DNA from 3 places in the Pseudomonas sp. BIGb0164 genome. Region 3 is predicted to be linked to each of the others. Evidence: riboswitches for the same ligand, from Rfam matches in the RefSeq annotation. Region 3 holds a riboswitch; each other region holds the start of a gene.

Region 1 (4,874 bases), on a different contig from region 3:
ATGCCAGGCTGGAATCACCGCTGCACAGGATCACCAGGTCAGCGGGGGTTTGGCCAAGGTCGGCAATATTGTCGTCCGAGACGAAACCACCGGGCTGGGTCCTGAGCAGGTGCATGGGTCAGACGCTGAGTGCAGCGCGCAACTGCGCTTCGAGGCCGGCGGCATCGAGGTCCTGACCGATCAGCACCAGGCGCGTGATGCGCGCTTCGTCAGCGCCCCAGGCACGGTCGAAGTGCTTGTCGAAACGTGTGCCCACACCCTGGATCAGCAGGCGCATCGGCTTGTTGGGGATGGCCGCGAAACCTTTGACGCGCAGGATGCCGTGTTGCACCACCAGTTGGGTCAGGGCGTCGAGCAGCAGGGCTTCGTCGGCTTGCGGCAGGTCGATGGAAATGGAATCGAAAGCGTCGTGGTCGTGATCGTCGTCTTCACCTTCGTGGTGATGATCGTGATGGCTGTGGCGACCGTCGATGTGCTCTTCAGAGCCGGCACCCAAGCCGATCAGCACGTCCAGCGGCAGGCGACCGCTGCTGGCTTCGATGATCTTCACCGCAGGCGGCAGCTCTTCGGCGACTTCCAGGCGCACGCGGGCCAGGTCTTCCGGGTTGATCAGGTCGGTTTTGTTGAGGATCACCAGGTCGGCGCTGGCCAGTTGGTCGGCGAACAGCTCGTGCAACGGCGACTCGTGATCCAGGTTCGGGTCCAGTTTACGCTGGGCGTCGACCTGGTCCGGGAAGGCGGCGAAGGTGCCCGCGGCGACGGCCGGGCTGTCGACCACGGTGATTACCGCGTCGACGGTGCAGGCGCTGCGGATTTCCGGCCACTGGAAGGCTTGTACCAAGGGTTTTGGCAGGGCCAGGCCTGAGGTTTCGATGAGAATGTGGTCGAGGTCACCACGACGGGCCACCAGTTCGCGCATCACCGGGAAGAACTCTTCCTGCACGGTGCAGCACAGGCAGCCGTTGGCCAATTCGTAGACGCGGCCGTTGGCTTCTTCTTCGGTGCAACCGATGGAGCACTGCTTGAGGATTTCACCGTCGATGCCCAATTCGCCGAATTCGTTGACGATTACCGCGATGCGACGGCCCTGGGCGTTGTCGAGCATGTGGCGCAGCAAGGTGGTTTTGCCCGAGCCGAGGAAGCCGGTAACGATGGTGACGGGGAGTTTGGCCAGTGTTTTCATCGGATGCCCTTTGGGGCGGGCATACGGGACGATAGGCCCTGCGACGGCGCGCAGCAGCGGATTTCGTCACCGGATCACCCCGCCCGGTTGAAGTAGAAAATCGGTTGCGAGGCAGGTCTCCTGGCTTGGGGCGTGCGGGTCTTGCGACCGGCGCTGGCTGCGCCTTCCCGCCTTGTCGGCAGTGGCGTGGCAGTCAGCTGAACCCTTTACAGTTGCGGGGGCAGCCGCGGCTTGGACCGCGTTCCCTTCTTAGCTCCGGCCTGGGCTGGAGAACCTCGAGGGTGCAAGGCTACGCAGTGCCACAGAGCGGGTCAATGCCAACACATGAGGTTCGCGCCATACCGCGGCAGTCGAATGAAACTTACAACTCGCATTAATTGCCCGATAGCCAGCTAGGAACAGCTTGGACTTTTGCACCACACAGATTTGGCTCATAAGCGCTCAATGCGCGCCAGACATACCAACGCAATAAAGGATCAAACATGACACTTTCGGCACTTTCCCCCCTCCACTTTAACCTGCCACCTAACGCACCGAGCTACAAAGGCGAGAAAGAAGCTGATGCCCCGCAGGACAGTATTCAGATCCAACACGCTGCATACACCAGCACGAGTAGCCTCGAAACTCGGGCAAAGAGAAGTACAACAGAGCAAAAGCCCCAGGTCTGGTTCTACAGTGACAAAGAGTTGCTACAAGAGGTGAAGAAACACTTCGATGAATATGCAGCCGGACAGGGCGATGAATACGTCAACTTCAAAGAATTAAAAGAGGCCGCCGGTCAGGTGCCAACCACGAGAACCTTCTCTCCAAAAGCCTCAGCCGTTGCCGAGGAGATCCTCAAACGCACCCGGCTTCTCAACCAGCTGGACATAGGAGTGGGCTGGACACACACCGGAAGGGGATTACAAGACGAGAGGTTTGATCATGACAACCTTGACTACTTGATCACCTACGCTTCCACTAAGCGCAGAGTCAAGTTAATTCGAAATTAATATGAAAATTTGTCTGATCCGCAAAAAATCAACATCAGATTGCTCGTCATCCTTGAGGTCAACTCTATCCTTCAAACACCTTAAACATTTACAGCCGCTCAAGGTGTTTGACGCACATCAACCGCCCATGTTCTCCTACACATCTTGTTTCGGGTGCCCTGCAAAGGGTGAAACGGGAAACCGGTACGCCATACCTCTATGGCAAGTCCGGTGCTGCCCCCGCAACGGTAAGCGAGCGAAGCGTCATAACCACTGTGCACTTGCATGGGAAGGCGATGCTTTCAGGACTCTCCCAAGAGCCCCCTCGCAAGCCCGGAGACCGGCCCGAAAAAATCAGATAACAAACCCGCGGTGGGCGGGCGCTGTTCGAACCCTGCGTGCCCGGCTCGCGGGGTTTTCATGCGCTCGTGTCACCCTGAAACCCTGAAGGGACGCGCCATGTCGATCATCACCAGCACCTCGCACGCCACCGGCAACACCACCACCCTCAGCCAACGCCTGACCGCCGCCATCGGTGCGTCGATCCTCGGCGCGTGCCTGGTGTATTTCGCCGGTTTCTCTCATATCGAGGCGGTGCACAACGCAGCCCACGATACCCGCCACAGCGCCGCGTTCCCGTGCCACTGAGACTTGCCGACATGATCAAGCGTATTGCGCAAACCGCAGGGTTCACTGGCCTGCTGGCCGCCCTGCTGCTGACCCTGCTGCAAAGCTTCTGGGTCGCCCCGCTGATTCTGCAGGCGGAAACCTTCGAAAACGCCCCGGCCGCCACCGAAGTGGCCCACGAACACGCCGAAGGCGCCGCCGCCCACAGCCATGACGCCGAGGCCTGGGAGCCGGAAGATGGCTGGCAGCGTGTGCTGTCCACCACGGGTGGCAACCTGGTGGTCGCCGTCGGTTTCGCCTTGATGCTGGCCGGTCTCTACACCCTGCGCGCACCGACCCGTACCGCGCAAGGCTTGCTGTGGGGCTTGGCCGGTTACGCCACCTTCGTACTGGCGCCGACCATGGGCCTGCCACCTGAGCTGCCAGGCACTGCGGCAGCCGATCTGGCGCAACGGCAGATCTGGTGGATCGGCACCGCCGCCTCCACCGCCGCCGGTATTGCGCTGCTGGTGTTTGGCCGTAACTGGCTGCTGAAAGTGCTGGGTGCCGCGATCCTGGCCGTGCCTCACGTCATCGGCGCGCCACAACCGGAAGTGCACTCGATGCTGGCACCCGAGGCGCTGGAAGCGCAGTTCAAGATCGCCTCGCACCTGACCAACGTCGCCTTCTGGCTGGCGCTGGGCCTGATCAGCGCGTGGTTGTTCCGTCGCAACCGTGACGATCACTACGCCGCATGATCCTGGCGGTCGGCTTGGGCTGCCAGCGGGGTTGTGACGTTCACGCCCTGCTGGATCTGTTTGACAGCGCCCTCGCGGAGGGGGGCGTTGATCGCAACAGCATTACCGCGCTGGCCAGTATCGATCTGAAAAAGGATGAACGGGGAATACGGGCCATGGCCCGGGCGCTGGATCTCCCGTTGCACTGTTTCAACGCAGGACAACTGGCGGTTTATGCCGAGCGTTTAAGTCACAAATCCGAGGTCGCCTTTGCCCATACCGGCTGCTACGGCGTCGCCGAAAGCGCTGCCCTGGCCCTGGCCGAACACCTCGCGGGTGCCCCTGCCGGACTGCTGATCACCCGCAAAAAAGCCGCCCAGGCTACCTTTGCGTTGGCGTGCGCCGGCTAAAATCCCGATAATCGCCGCTTCCGATCATGAGCCACTTTCATGCTCGCCCGTTTTTCGACAGGAATTTCCCATGACCGTCTACTTCATCGGCGCAGGCCCCGGCGACCCGGAATTGATCACCGTCAAGGGTCAGCGGCTGATTCGCAACTGCCCGGTGATCATCTATGCCGGCTCGCTGGTGCCCGCAGCGGTGCTGGAAGGTCATCAGGCAGAGACCGTCGTCAATAGCGCCGAATTGCACCTGGAACAGATCATCGACCTGATCAAGACAGCCCACGCCAAAGGCCAGGACGTGGCGCGGGTGCATTCCGGCGACCCAAGCCTTTACGGGGCGATTGGCGAGCAGATCCGTCATTTGCGCGAGTTGGGCATTCCTTTCCAGATCATCCCGGGCGTTACCGCAGTGGCCGCCTGTGCGGCGTTACTGGAAACCGAGTTGACCCTGCCGGACATCGCCCAGAGCGTGATTCTGACCCGCTATGCCGATAAAACAGGCATGCCGGCCGGCGAGAGCTTCGACAGCCTGGCGCGGCATGGCACGACCATGGCGATCCACCTGGGGGTCAACCACTTGGACAAGATCGTCGCTGAGCTGCTGCCACACTATGGCGCCGACTGCCCGATTGCGGTGGTGCACCGGGCGACATGGCCGGACCAGGATTGGGCGGTCGGCACACTGGCGGATATTGCCCAGAAGGTGGCCGCCAAGGGCTTTCGGCGTACGGCGCTGATTGTGGTGGGCCGAGTGCTGGCCAGTGACAGCTTCAGCGAGTCGTCGCTGTACCGCGCAGGCCATGCCCACCTCTACCGCCCTTGATCAAGCCCAGAGAGCTACGCAAAACCCTGTGGGAGCCGGGCTTGCCCGCGATGACGGTGTGCCAGATAAAACATTTGTCTGCTGATATAACGCTATCGCAGCGATGCGGCGACCCGACAAGCCAGCTCCCACAGTTGATCTATTTTTTTA
Region 2 (4,874 bases), on a different contig from region 3:
GATGGACCGGCTTGAGGAGGAGTCCGATAAGGTGTGAGGCGGCAGATGAACGATATTGCGAAATTTCTGACAGAATACGCCGCAATTTCGTTCATCTCTGGAGCGCTACATGGCCACCCTCACCAAGACCGCCGCCCTGCTGGCCCTCGCGCTCAGTGCAAGCGTTGCCTTCGCGGCCAGCAAACCCGCACCACAGAAAGCCGACACGCAAACCATCTCGACCTTGGGCGGCAAGTTCACCTTCAAGCTGCCCAAGGCGTATGTGGCCGACACGCTGCCTACCGGCAAGGCCGAAGACGGCACTGCTGACACCCAGGGCACGCTGTACGCCAACCAGACCACCAAAAGCGTGGTGATCGTCGCCGAAACCGCGCGTAAAGATGGGGTCACCATCCAGGACAACGACACCCAGTTCCTCGATGGCGCCGTGGCCGGGTTTATCAAGGACCAAAGTGCCGCCCTGCCCGACTTCAAGAAACAAGGCGAAAAGAAGCTGACCTTCAAGGGGCTGGGCCTGCGCCAGGTCGACAGCACCGCCACCCAGGGCGGCGGCAAGACGCTGAACTCCACGTTCCTCGGCGGTTCGGGGAATCACCTGCTGGTGATCCAGGCCATTTCCCGTGGGGATGATGTGAAGGGGCATGCGGAGTTGGTGAAGCAGATTACCGGCGGTAAATAACCCCGCTACGTACAACACAAATCGAATGTGGGAGCGGGCTTGCTCGCGAATGCGGTGTACCCGTCACAGATAGGTTGACTGATCCAGCGCATTCGCGAGCAAGCCCGCTCCCACATTTTTTGACCGCGTTTATTTCAGGCTTTTTTCCAGCCAGGCTTTCAAATCCTGCACTTCGGCTTCACTCACGGTATGCGGCATGCCCGGGTAACCGTGAAACTCCGGCTTCAACCCCAACCCCGTCAACACTTCGTTCGCCCGCGTGGCCGACGCATAGGGCAGCGCCTGGTCCAGCGTGCCGTGCCCGATGAAGATCGCCAGCGCTCCCAACGCGTCATTCGGTTTCAGCTCGGCCTTGAGCACTGGCAGCACACTGCCACTGAGCGCCGCGATCCCGCGTACCCGCTCCGGCTGACGCAAGCCCACCTCGTAGGACATGATCGCGCCCTGGCTGAAGCCCACCAGGAATACCCGATCGGGCCGGGTGTGGTACTTGGCCGTGGCCTTGCCGATAAAGTCTTCGATCAATTTTGCACTGCGCTGCAGGTCGGCCGTTTCGCCGTTGTACTCAGCTTCACCCTGGGTCTTGGTAAACCAGCGATAACCCTGGGGGTCTACTGGCATGGGTGCCCGTGCCGAAAGGTAAGTCCAAGTGGACGGCAGCGAATCCTTGATGCCAAACAGGTCTTCCTCGTTGCTGCCAAACCCGTGCAGGAAAATCACCAACGGCTGGTTGCGTGCGTCACTCTGGGTCTGTTCCAGGTACGCCAACGGCAAGTCGGTGTGCAGCGAATCGTCAGCATGAGCAGCACCGACCACCAGGGCCAGCGCCAGGGCATACAGTTTGAGCATGGGACGTTACCTCAGGGTTTGCGCAACAAATAGGTGTCCATGATCCAGCCGTTGGCCAGGCGCGCGGCCTTGCGCACCCGTTGAATCTCTTCTGCCACATCAGCCACCTTGCCGCTGATCAGGATCTCGTCCGGCGTGCCCAGGTAGGCGCCCCAATAAATATCCAGGTCCTGATCGGCCACGGTACGGTAGGAATCTTCGGCGTCGAGCATTACCACCAGGGTGTCGGCGTCGCTGGCCTGCCCTGCTGCCAAGCGGCGCCCGGTGGTGATCTCGACGGACTTGCCAATGCGGTTCAGCGGCACTTTGTGCTGCGCTGCCAGGGCCTGCACGCTGGTGATGCCGGGGATCACTTCGAATTCAAAGGTGCAACGGCCACTGGCCAGGATCGCCTGCAGGATCCGAATGGTGCTGTCGTACAGCGCCGGGTCGCCCCAAGCCAGGAATGCGCCCACTTCGCCGTCGGCCATTTCCTCATTGATCATGCGTTCGAAGGTCTGCTGCTTGTCGCGGTTCAGGTCCTGCACGGCGGTGGTGTAGTCGATATCACCGCGCACACGCTCGGGGCAGTCGGCCTCGACAAAGCGGTAGCCGGGCTCGGTGATGTAGGTCTCGCAGATCTCGCGGCGCAGGTCGATCAACTTGTCCTTGCTCTGGCCCTTGTCCATCAGGAAGAACACGTCGGTGCGGTTGAGCGCCTTCACGGCCTGCATCGTGATGTAGTCAGGGTTGCCGGCGCCAATGCCGATGATCAGGATGCGTTTCATGGGTTGCTCTCATTGCGGGGCGTGGATTTTGCCATGTTCGCGGGCTCAGGCGTGAGTTTCCAGGCGCAGGCGCCACACGCGGTTGAAACGCAGCTCGGTGCATGACAGCGGCTCGACGTCGACCCGGTAGAACATCGACAGCGGCAACTGCAGCACGTGCAACAACGCGGCACGGATCACAAAGGGATGGGTAACGGCCACGACATGCCCCGGTTGGCTTTCCAGGGATGTCATCCACTGTCCAACCCGCAGGCAGATCTGGTCCACCGACTCGCCACCGTGGGGCGCGCTGGCGCTGTCGGTGAGCCAGGCACTCATGGCTTCATCGTCCAGTTGGTCGATGGCCTGGCCTTTCCAGTGGCCAAAATCGCCGTCGCGCAAGGCGACTTCTACCTGTGCGTTGTCACCGAACAAGCCAGCGGTCTGCCGGGCCCTGGCTTCCGGCCCGCAGATCAGGCGGTGTTTTTTCGGGTAGCGACCGGCCTGGGATAGCGCCTCACGCTGCCAGTCCAGCACGACAGATTCGTCATCGGGAAACCGCCCCTGCTTCTGCGCCCGCGTGGCGGCATGGCAGATCAGGCTTAAACGGGTGGTCTGCATCACAAATTCACTCTGTTTCGGCGCGCAGTCAGCGTAGACTGGCAAAGTTGTTTCAACATGTTACAACGAACATGAAACAGGAAGCCGGTTCGAAGCCGGCGCGGTCGCGCCACTGTATTCGGCCCCACAGCCGTAAGCCAGACCCTGTTTCAGCTCCCTATGCTTTCCATTTCGGGACGCGTCATCCCTGGAGGTTTTCATGGCTAATACCGCTGCAACCCACCCTGATGTCTATGTGCCAACGATTCCCCTGGGCGAAATCCTCCCTTGGGCGATCTTCGGCGGCCTGCTGTTGATGCTGGCGATCTACTTCGTCGGCGCCGAGCAAGGTGCCACAGCGGTTTTCAAGGGCATGTACGTGCACGAATTCGTCCACGACGGTCGCCATCTGCTGGGCTTTCCCTGCCATTAATCAACAAGAGAGACAGGACATGACAGGGCAATTACTCGTTCGCGGGATGCTGGTGGGCCTGCTCGCCGGCGTATTGGCATTCGGCTTCGCCAAGACCTTTGGTGAGCCACAGATCGACAAGGCCATCGCCTTTGAAGACCAGATGGCACAGATGCACGGCGATGCGCCGGAAGAAGAACTGGTGAGCCGCGACGTGCAAAGCACCTTCGGCCTGTTCACCGGTGTGGTGGTGTATAGCGTTTCCCTGGGCGGGATTTTCTCCCTGGTGTTTGCTTACGCCCTGGGCCGCATCGGCAAGGTCGGCCCCCGTGGCCTGGCGGCACTGCTGGCGTTGGCGGCGTTTGCCACCCTCATCCTGGTGCCCGGCCTGAAATACCCGGCCAACCCGCCATCCGTGGGTGACCCGGAGACCATCGCCCAGCGCACCCAGCTGTTCTTCCTGATGCTGCTGGTGTCGGTAGCGGCCGCGGTGATCGCGATCAACGCCGCACGCAAGCTGATTGCCCGCCGTGGCGTGTGGGCCGGGGTAATCCTGGGCGTTGCGCTGTACATCGTGATCGTGTCGGTGGCCGGCAGCCTGTTCCCGGTGATCAATGAAGTGCCGGAGCAATTCTCGGCCGTGCTGCTGTGGAAATTCCGCGTCGCGTCCCTGGGCATCCAGCTGGTGCTGTGGACCACCCTGGGCCTGGTGTTCGGTGCGGTGGCCGAGCGCTTCTTGAGCCAGCCACGCGCACGCTTGAACTCCTGAGCTAGATTCCGGGATGGGCCAGGTAGAACACCTGATAGCCCGTCCCGGGATGCGTCACATCCAGTGCCTTGGCCGACAAGGTGATGCGCACCAAACGCCAGGCTTGCACATCCAGCGCCAGGAACACCGCGAAGGTGTCACGGCTGTCCGCCACTTGCAGGTTGCGCACTTTCTCTTCAGCCAGTATCGCGGCCCGATCCGCCCCCGGCGCCAGTGGCCACTCTTCCCGATACAAACTCAACGCCGCCTGCGCCGGCCCACGTTGCACATCCAGCGGCAGCCAGCTTTCGATATGCGGGCGGCCGAAACTGTCGAGCACTTTCTGGAAGCGTGACCCCAGCAAAAAGTCGGCGGCCTGCAACGGGTCGGACCACAGGTACACCGACGCATACACGTTGCCGCCCTGCTCCTGAGCGATAAACGCCTTGAACAGCAGCCCCTCGGCGTTATCCCACAATGGCCCCAATTGCGCGGCACGCCGGCGAATCACGCCCATGTCGTAGTCGGCGGGCAAACGGTGCGAATACTGTTTGGCGAACATACAAAAACTCCTGTGCAAGATGAGGTTCCAGCTTGCGCAGCGGCGATGATTTCAACAAGATATGAGCCGATATATGTGCGATAAGGAACCGATATGGCTGACGCACCCAAACCCCTGGATATCGACACCGTGCAAGCGTTCGTGCTGGTGGCCGACTTCACCAGTTTCACCCGCGCCGCCGAGGCGCTGGACACCTCCCAGGCCGCCATCAGCCTCAAGCTCAAGCGCCTGGAGGAACGCCTCGGTTATCGCCTGCTGGAACGCACGCCCCGGCATGT
Region 3 (4,874 bases):
CAGGCGCACATCGAGGTCATTCAATTCGCTGGCTTGCACCAGCCCCAGGTGTCGGCTGGGCAGTTCGATCCCGGTTTCGCGAGACAACGCGCCGTACCAGCGCAAGCCTTCAGTGAGGCTGCCTTCCAACAACTGCGCGTGGCGCAAGGTGCCGACGCGGTTGGCCAGCACGCCGGCAAACGGCAGGTCCGGCTGATAACGCGCCAGGCCCAGGGCCAGGGCACCGAAGGTCTGGGCCATGGCGGTGCCGTCGATCACGCCCAACACCGGCACACCGAAGTGTCGCGCCAGGTCGGCACTGGAGGGGGTGCCGTCGAACAGGCCCATCACGCCTTCGATAAGGATCAGGTCGGCCTCACCGGCCGCCTCCCACAACAGGCGGCGACTTTCCTGCTCGCCCACCATCCACATGTCCAGCTGGTACACCGGCGCACCGCTGGCACGCTCGTGGATCATCGGGTCGAGGAAGTCCGGGCCGCACTTGAACACACGCACCTTGCGCCCCAGGTTGCGGTGCAAACGCGCCAGCGCGGCGGTGACGGTGGTTTTGCCCTGGCCGGACGCCGGTGCGGCGATCAAGACGGCCGGGCAATGACGGGGCTGATTCAAAGTTCGACGCCCTTCTGTGCCTTGATACCGGCCTGGAACGCGTGCTTGAGCATGCCCATTTCGGTGACGGTGTCGCCCATTTCGATCAGTTCGGGTTTGGCCCCACGGCCAGTGACCACCACGTGTTGCATCGGCGGGCGGGCTTGCAGGTCGCTGAGCACTTGGTCCAGGTCGAGGTAGCCGTGCTTGAGGGCGATATTCAGCTCATCCAGCACCACCAGGCCGATGGCCGGGTCTTGCAGCAGTTCGCGGGACACCGCCCAGGCGGCTTCGGCGGCGGCGATGTCGCGCTGGCGGTCCTGGGTTTCCCAGGTGAAGCCTTCGCCCATGACGTGGAAACGCACTTGCTCGGGGAAGCGGCGGAAGAACAACTCTTCACCGGTGCTGTTACGCCCCTTGATGAACTGCACCACACCGCACTGCATGCCGTGGCCCATGGCCCGGGCCAGCATGCCGAATGCGGAGCTGCTCTTGCCTTTGCCGTTGCCGGTCAATACCAGCAACAAACCGCATTCATTGGGGGAGTTGGCGATGCGCTCGTCGATCACGGCTTTTTTGCGCAGCATGCGCGCCAGGTGGCGTTCGTCGCGGTCGGGGGAATCGGTCATGGCAGCTCTCCGTTGGGGCTGGACAAAAACGGCGGGCAGGAAAAAGAAAATACAGACAGCCAAGCATCGCCCACCGTGATGCTGTTGGATGCTCCGGGCCGGTCTCCGGGCTCATGAGTGGCGCCCTGCCCTTGTGAAAAGAGCGAGCAGGCCGACGTTGCGCCTTCCCATATCGCGCGCGATACAGTGGCAAAAGGCAGCGTCTTGACTCATTTACCGTTGCGGGGGCAGCGCCGGAATCGCGGCAGCACTGTGTACAAGTGCGCTCACTCACCGGCTTCCCTGTTTCACCCTGTCGACGCATACGCCACAGAGCACCTGGAACAAGCCGCGAAGGTTAGTGGGTTGGGGGTGGAGCGTCAATTAAAGCCGGCCTCGCACTTGAACCATCGGACCGCCGTACTCCTCTACCCTTACAGGTATTCAGGAGAACACCATGCATAAAACCAGACTCGCCTTACTGATCATGCTCGCAGGCACCCTCGCCGCCTGCGGTGAAAGCTCAAGTTTGCAGGTGTCGGACGGCACCGGTCCTTCGCCCAAGTTGCCCGAACCGAACAAGACACTGATCCCCACCGTCAACATCGCCCCGGCGATCGGCTGGCCTGATGGCGCAAAACCAACGGCCGCCGCAGGCACCCAGGTGGCCGCGTTCGCCGAAGGGCTGGACCACCCGCGCTGGCTGTATGTGCTGCCCAACGGCGATGTGTTGGTGGCCGAAACCAATGCGCCGCCCAAACCGGATGATGCCAAGGGGATTCGCGGCTGGGTCATGGAGAAGGTCATGGGCCGTGCCGGCGCCGGTGTGCCGAGCCCGAACCGCATCACACTGCTGCGCGATGCCGACCACGACGGCGTTGCCGAGACGCGCACAGTGTTCCTGGAGAACCTGAACTCACCGTTCGGCATGACCCTGGTCGGCAACGATTTGTACGTGGCGGACTCGGACAAACTGCTGCGCTTCCCCTATCAACCGGGCGAAACCACGATCAAGGAAGCCGGCACCAAAGTGGTCGACCTGCCAGGCGGCAGCATCAACCACCACTGGACCAAGAACGTAGTAGCGAGCAAAGACGGCAGCAAGCTGTATGTGAGCGTCGGCTCCAACAGCAACGTCGGCGAAAACGGCCTGGAAGCGGAAGAAGGTCGGGCGGCGATCTGGGAAGTGGATCGCGCCTCGGGTCAGCACCGCATCTTCGCCTCCGGCCTGCGCAACCCGAATGGCATGGCTTGGGAGCCGCAGACGGGCAAGTTGTGGACGGCGGTAAATGAGCGTGACGAGATCGGCAGCGACTTGGTGCCGGACTACATCACGTCGGTCAAGGATGGCGGCTTCTACGGCTGGCCTTTCAGTTATTACGGCCAGCACGTGGATGTGCGCGTTTCGCCGCAGAACCTGGACCTGGTGGCCAAGGCCATTGCACCGGACTATGCCGTGGGCCCGCATACGGCGTCGTTGGGACTGACCTTCGCAGAGGGCAACAAACTGCCGGCGCAGTTCAGCAACGGGGCATTTATCGGCCAGCATGGATCGTGGAACCGCAAGCCCCACAGTGGCTACAAGGTGATCTTTGTGCCGTTCGAGGGTGGCCAGCCCAAAGGGCAACCGGTGGACGTGCTGACGGGGTTTCTTGATAAAGACGAGAAGGCCATGGGGCGGCCGGTGGGTGTGGTGGTTGATCAGCAGGGGGATTTGCTGGTGGCCGATGATGTGGGGAACAAGGTGTGGCGGGTGTCGCCAGCCAAATAAATACAAAACCCGTAGGAGCCGGCTTGCCGGCTCCTACGGGTGTTATGGGTTGCGAGCCAGGTTTGCTGGCAACACGCGCTTGGCGCTCAGGTAAGCATTCTGCCAATACGCCTTGGACAGGGTGTCCAGCTTGACCGTACCGCCGGTTTGCGGCGCGTGTACGAAACGCCCTTCCCCCACGTAGATCCCGGCATGGCTGACCTGTGAACCGCCACCGGTGGCGAAGAACAGCAAGTCGCCGGTCTGCAGGTTCTCTTCGCTGACGTCCTGGGCACGCATCACGATCAGCTCGCGGGTGGTGCGCGGCAACGAGATGCCTGCCGCGTCACGGTAGACAAAGCCGATCAAGCCACTGCAGTCGAAACCGGAGTCCGGTGTGTTGCCGCCCCAGCGGTAAGGCGTGCCAACCAGGCCCAGCGCACGGAAGAGCACGTCTTCGGCAGCAGGCGAGAAGCTCTGACTGGAATAGTTGAACACGGGCTTGGGCTTGGCCGCCACGAACGCAGGGGGCGGTGGACGGCTTGCGCAGGCGCTGAGGAGCGCGGCGCAAACGAGAAGAATGAGGCGGGCTGAGGTCGACATGGGCAGAACAATCCTGGTCTGGATGCGGCTTTTCGCTGCCGAACGCTGAAAACCAGAACGCGCAAGCAAAGCTCGCGCGAACGGATTACAACAATATCCAGGGATTCTAGCGCTTACACGTCAAACTTCAAGTATCACTTTAAGTTTACTTGCTAGCGGTAACCGTCGTCGGGGCCATGGCGAGTGCGCGCTTGGCTTCGATGAAGGTTTTGCTCCAGTAGCTGTCACCCAGGTTGTCGACTCGAACACCGCCACTGCGACGGCTGCTGGAGTGGATAAACTGGTTGTCGCCCAAGTAGATACCGGCATGGCTTACGCGACCACGACCCGCCGTACTGAAGAAAAGCAGATCACCCGGCTTGAGGTTGTTGCGCGCGACCAACGGTGCATCCACGTTGATCATTTCGCGGGTGGAGCGTGGCAGGTTCATGCCCGCTTCTTCGCGAAACAGGTAGCCGATGAAACCGCTGCAGTCGAAACCGGCTTCAGAGGTACCGCCAAAACGGTAACGGGTACCGATCAGGGACATGCCGCGTTCAAGAATGCTGTCGGCCAGAACTGGAAGCTGATAAGGCTTGTTGCCGGCGAAGTCGGCCAGTTCCTTCTCGGTTGCAACTTCTTCCTCATAGACAGTGGAAGACTGCGATGCAACGAATTTTGCCTGGGACTGCTGTTGGGTTTTCTGCTGCTCTGCCACTTGCTGAGGGTGGGAGGCGCAACCAAACAACAGGGTAACGAGTGCGAGGGGCACGAGGGGTGCGAAGCGATTTAGCATGGGCACGACCGTGGCTGATATGTAAAGAAGTCGAGACTATGCCCGCTATCAGATCGATTTGCAAATTCAATCGTGATCTATGTGACTTCTTGTTTGGACTATGACATCTAAGCCCTTAACACCCTATACGTGCCTTTTGCGTGGCCAAACCGGCCCAAACGCAGGTTTTCTGGCGCCTGTAATTTGCCAGAAGCCCCGAAACACAAGGGTTGGCTACCAGCCGAGGGTTTCCTTGAGGAAGGGAATGGTGAGCTTGCGCTGGGCCTGCAAGGAGGCCTGGTCGAGTTGTTCGAGCAAGTCGAACAACGCACTCATGCTTCGAGTGCCGCGCGTGAGGATAAAGTGCCCCACTTCGTCAGTGAGGTGCAGGCCGCGACGGGAAGCGCGCAGCTGCAAGGCGCGCAGTTTGTCTTCGTCGGACAACGGGCGCATCTGGAAGATCAACGCCAGGGTCATGCGCGACTTGAGGTCGGCCAGCTTGATCGGCAACTCGCGTGGCGAGGTGGATGCCGCGATCAACAGGCGTCGCCCACTGTCACGCAGGCGGTTG

The links. A riboswitch is a leader RNA that binds a small molecule or an ion and turns the genes downstream of it on or off. The one in region 3 is predicted to bind cobalamin.
Region 1: linked by a shared signal. The riboswitch ahead of M2394_RS29845 (CbtB-domain containing protein) and the one ahead of cobO (cob(I)yrinic acid a,c-diamide adenosyltransferase) in region 3 are both predicted to bind cobalamin.
Region 2: linked by a shared signal. The riboswitch ahead of M2394_RS29395 (CbtB-domain containing protein) and the one ahead of cobO (cob(I)yrinic acid a,c-diamide adenosyltransferase) in region 3 are both predicted to bind cobalamin.

Annotation. Positions count from the first base shown of each region.
Region 1 covers NZ_JANUEA010000015.1:1,129-6,002, reverse strand. The annotation lists gene cobN (cobaltochelatase subunit CobN) at 1-115, opposite strand, end outside; gene cobW (cobalamin biosynthesis protein CobW) at 119-1,183, opposite strand; cobalamin riboswitch at 1,276-1,476, opposite strand; gene M2394_RS29850 (hypothetical protein) at 1,666-2,175, shown strand; cobalamin riboswitch at 2,310-2,518, shown strand; gene M2394_RS29845 (CbtB-domain containing protein) at 2,614-2,802, shown strand; gene M2394_RS29840 (CbtA family protein) at 2,814-3,518, shown strand; gene M2394_RS29835 (cobalamin biosynthesis protein) at 3,515-3,907, shown strand; gene cobM (precorrin-4 C(11)-methyltransferase) at 3,978-4,724, shown strand.
Region 2 covers NZ_JANUEA010000014.1:11,512-16,385, reverse strand. The annotation lists gene M2394_RS29420 (monovalent cation:proton antiporter-2 (CPA2) family protein) at 1-37, shown strand, start outside; gene M2394_RS29415 (hypothetical protein) at 110-679, shown strand; gene M2394_RS29410 (alpha/beta hydrolase) at 809-1,528, opposite strand; gene cobF (precorrin-6A synthase (deacetylating)) at 1,540-2,295, opposite strand; gene M2394_RS29400 (histidine phosphatase family protein) at 2,341-2,895, opposite strand; cobalamin riboswitch at 2,932-3,063, shown strand; gene M2394_RS29395 (CbtB-domain containing protein) at 3,095-3,307, shown strand; gene M2394_RS29390 (CbtA family protein) at 3,327-4,055, shown strand; gene M2394_RS29385 (DUF4865 family protein) at 4,057-4,596, opposite strand; gene M2394_RS29380 (LysR family transcriptional regulator) at 4,690-4,874, shown strand, end outside.
Region 3 covers NZ_JANUEA010000005.1:34,428-39,301, forward strand. The annotation lists gene M2394_RS14420 (cobyrinate a,c-diamide synthase) at 1-609, opposite strand, end outside; gene cobO (cob(I)yrinic acid a,c-diamide adenosyltransferase) at 606-1,217, opposite strand; cobalamin riboswitch at 1,296-1,554, opposite strand; gene M2394_RS14430 (sorbosone dehydrogenase family protein) at 1,654-2,967, shown strand; gene M2394_RS14435 (C40 family peptidase) at 3,010-3,549, opposite strand; gene M2394_RS14440 (C40 family peptidase) at 3,695-4,324, opposite strand; gene hda (DnaA regulatory inactivator Hda) at 4,538-4,874, opposite strand, start outside.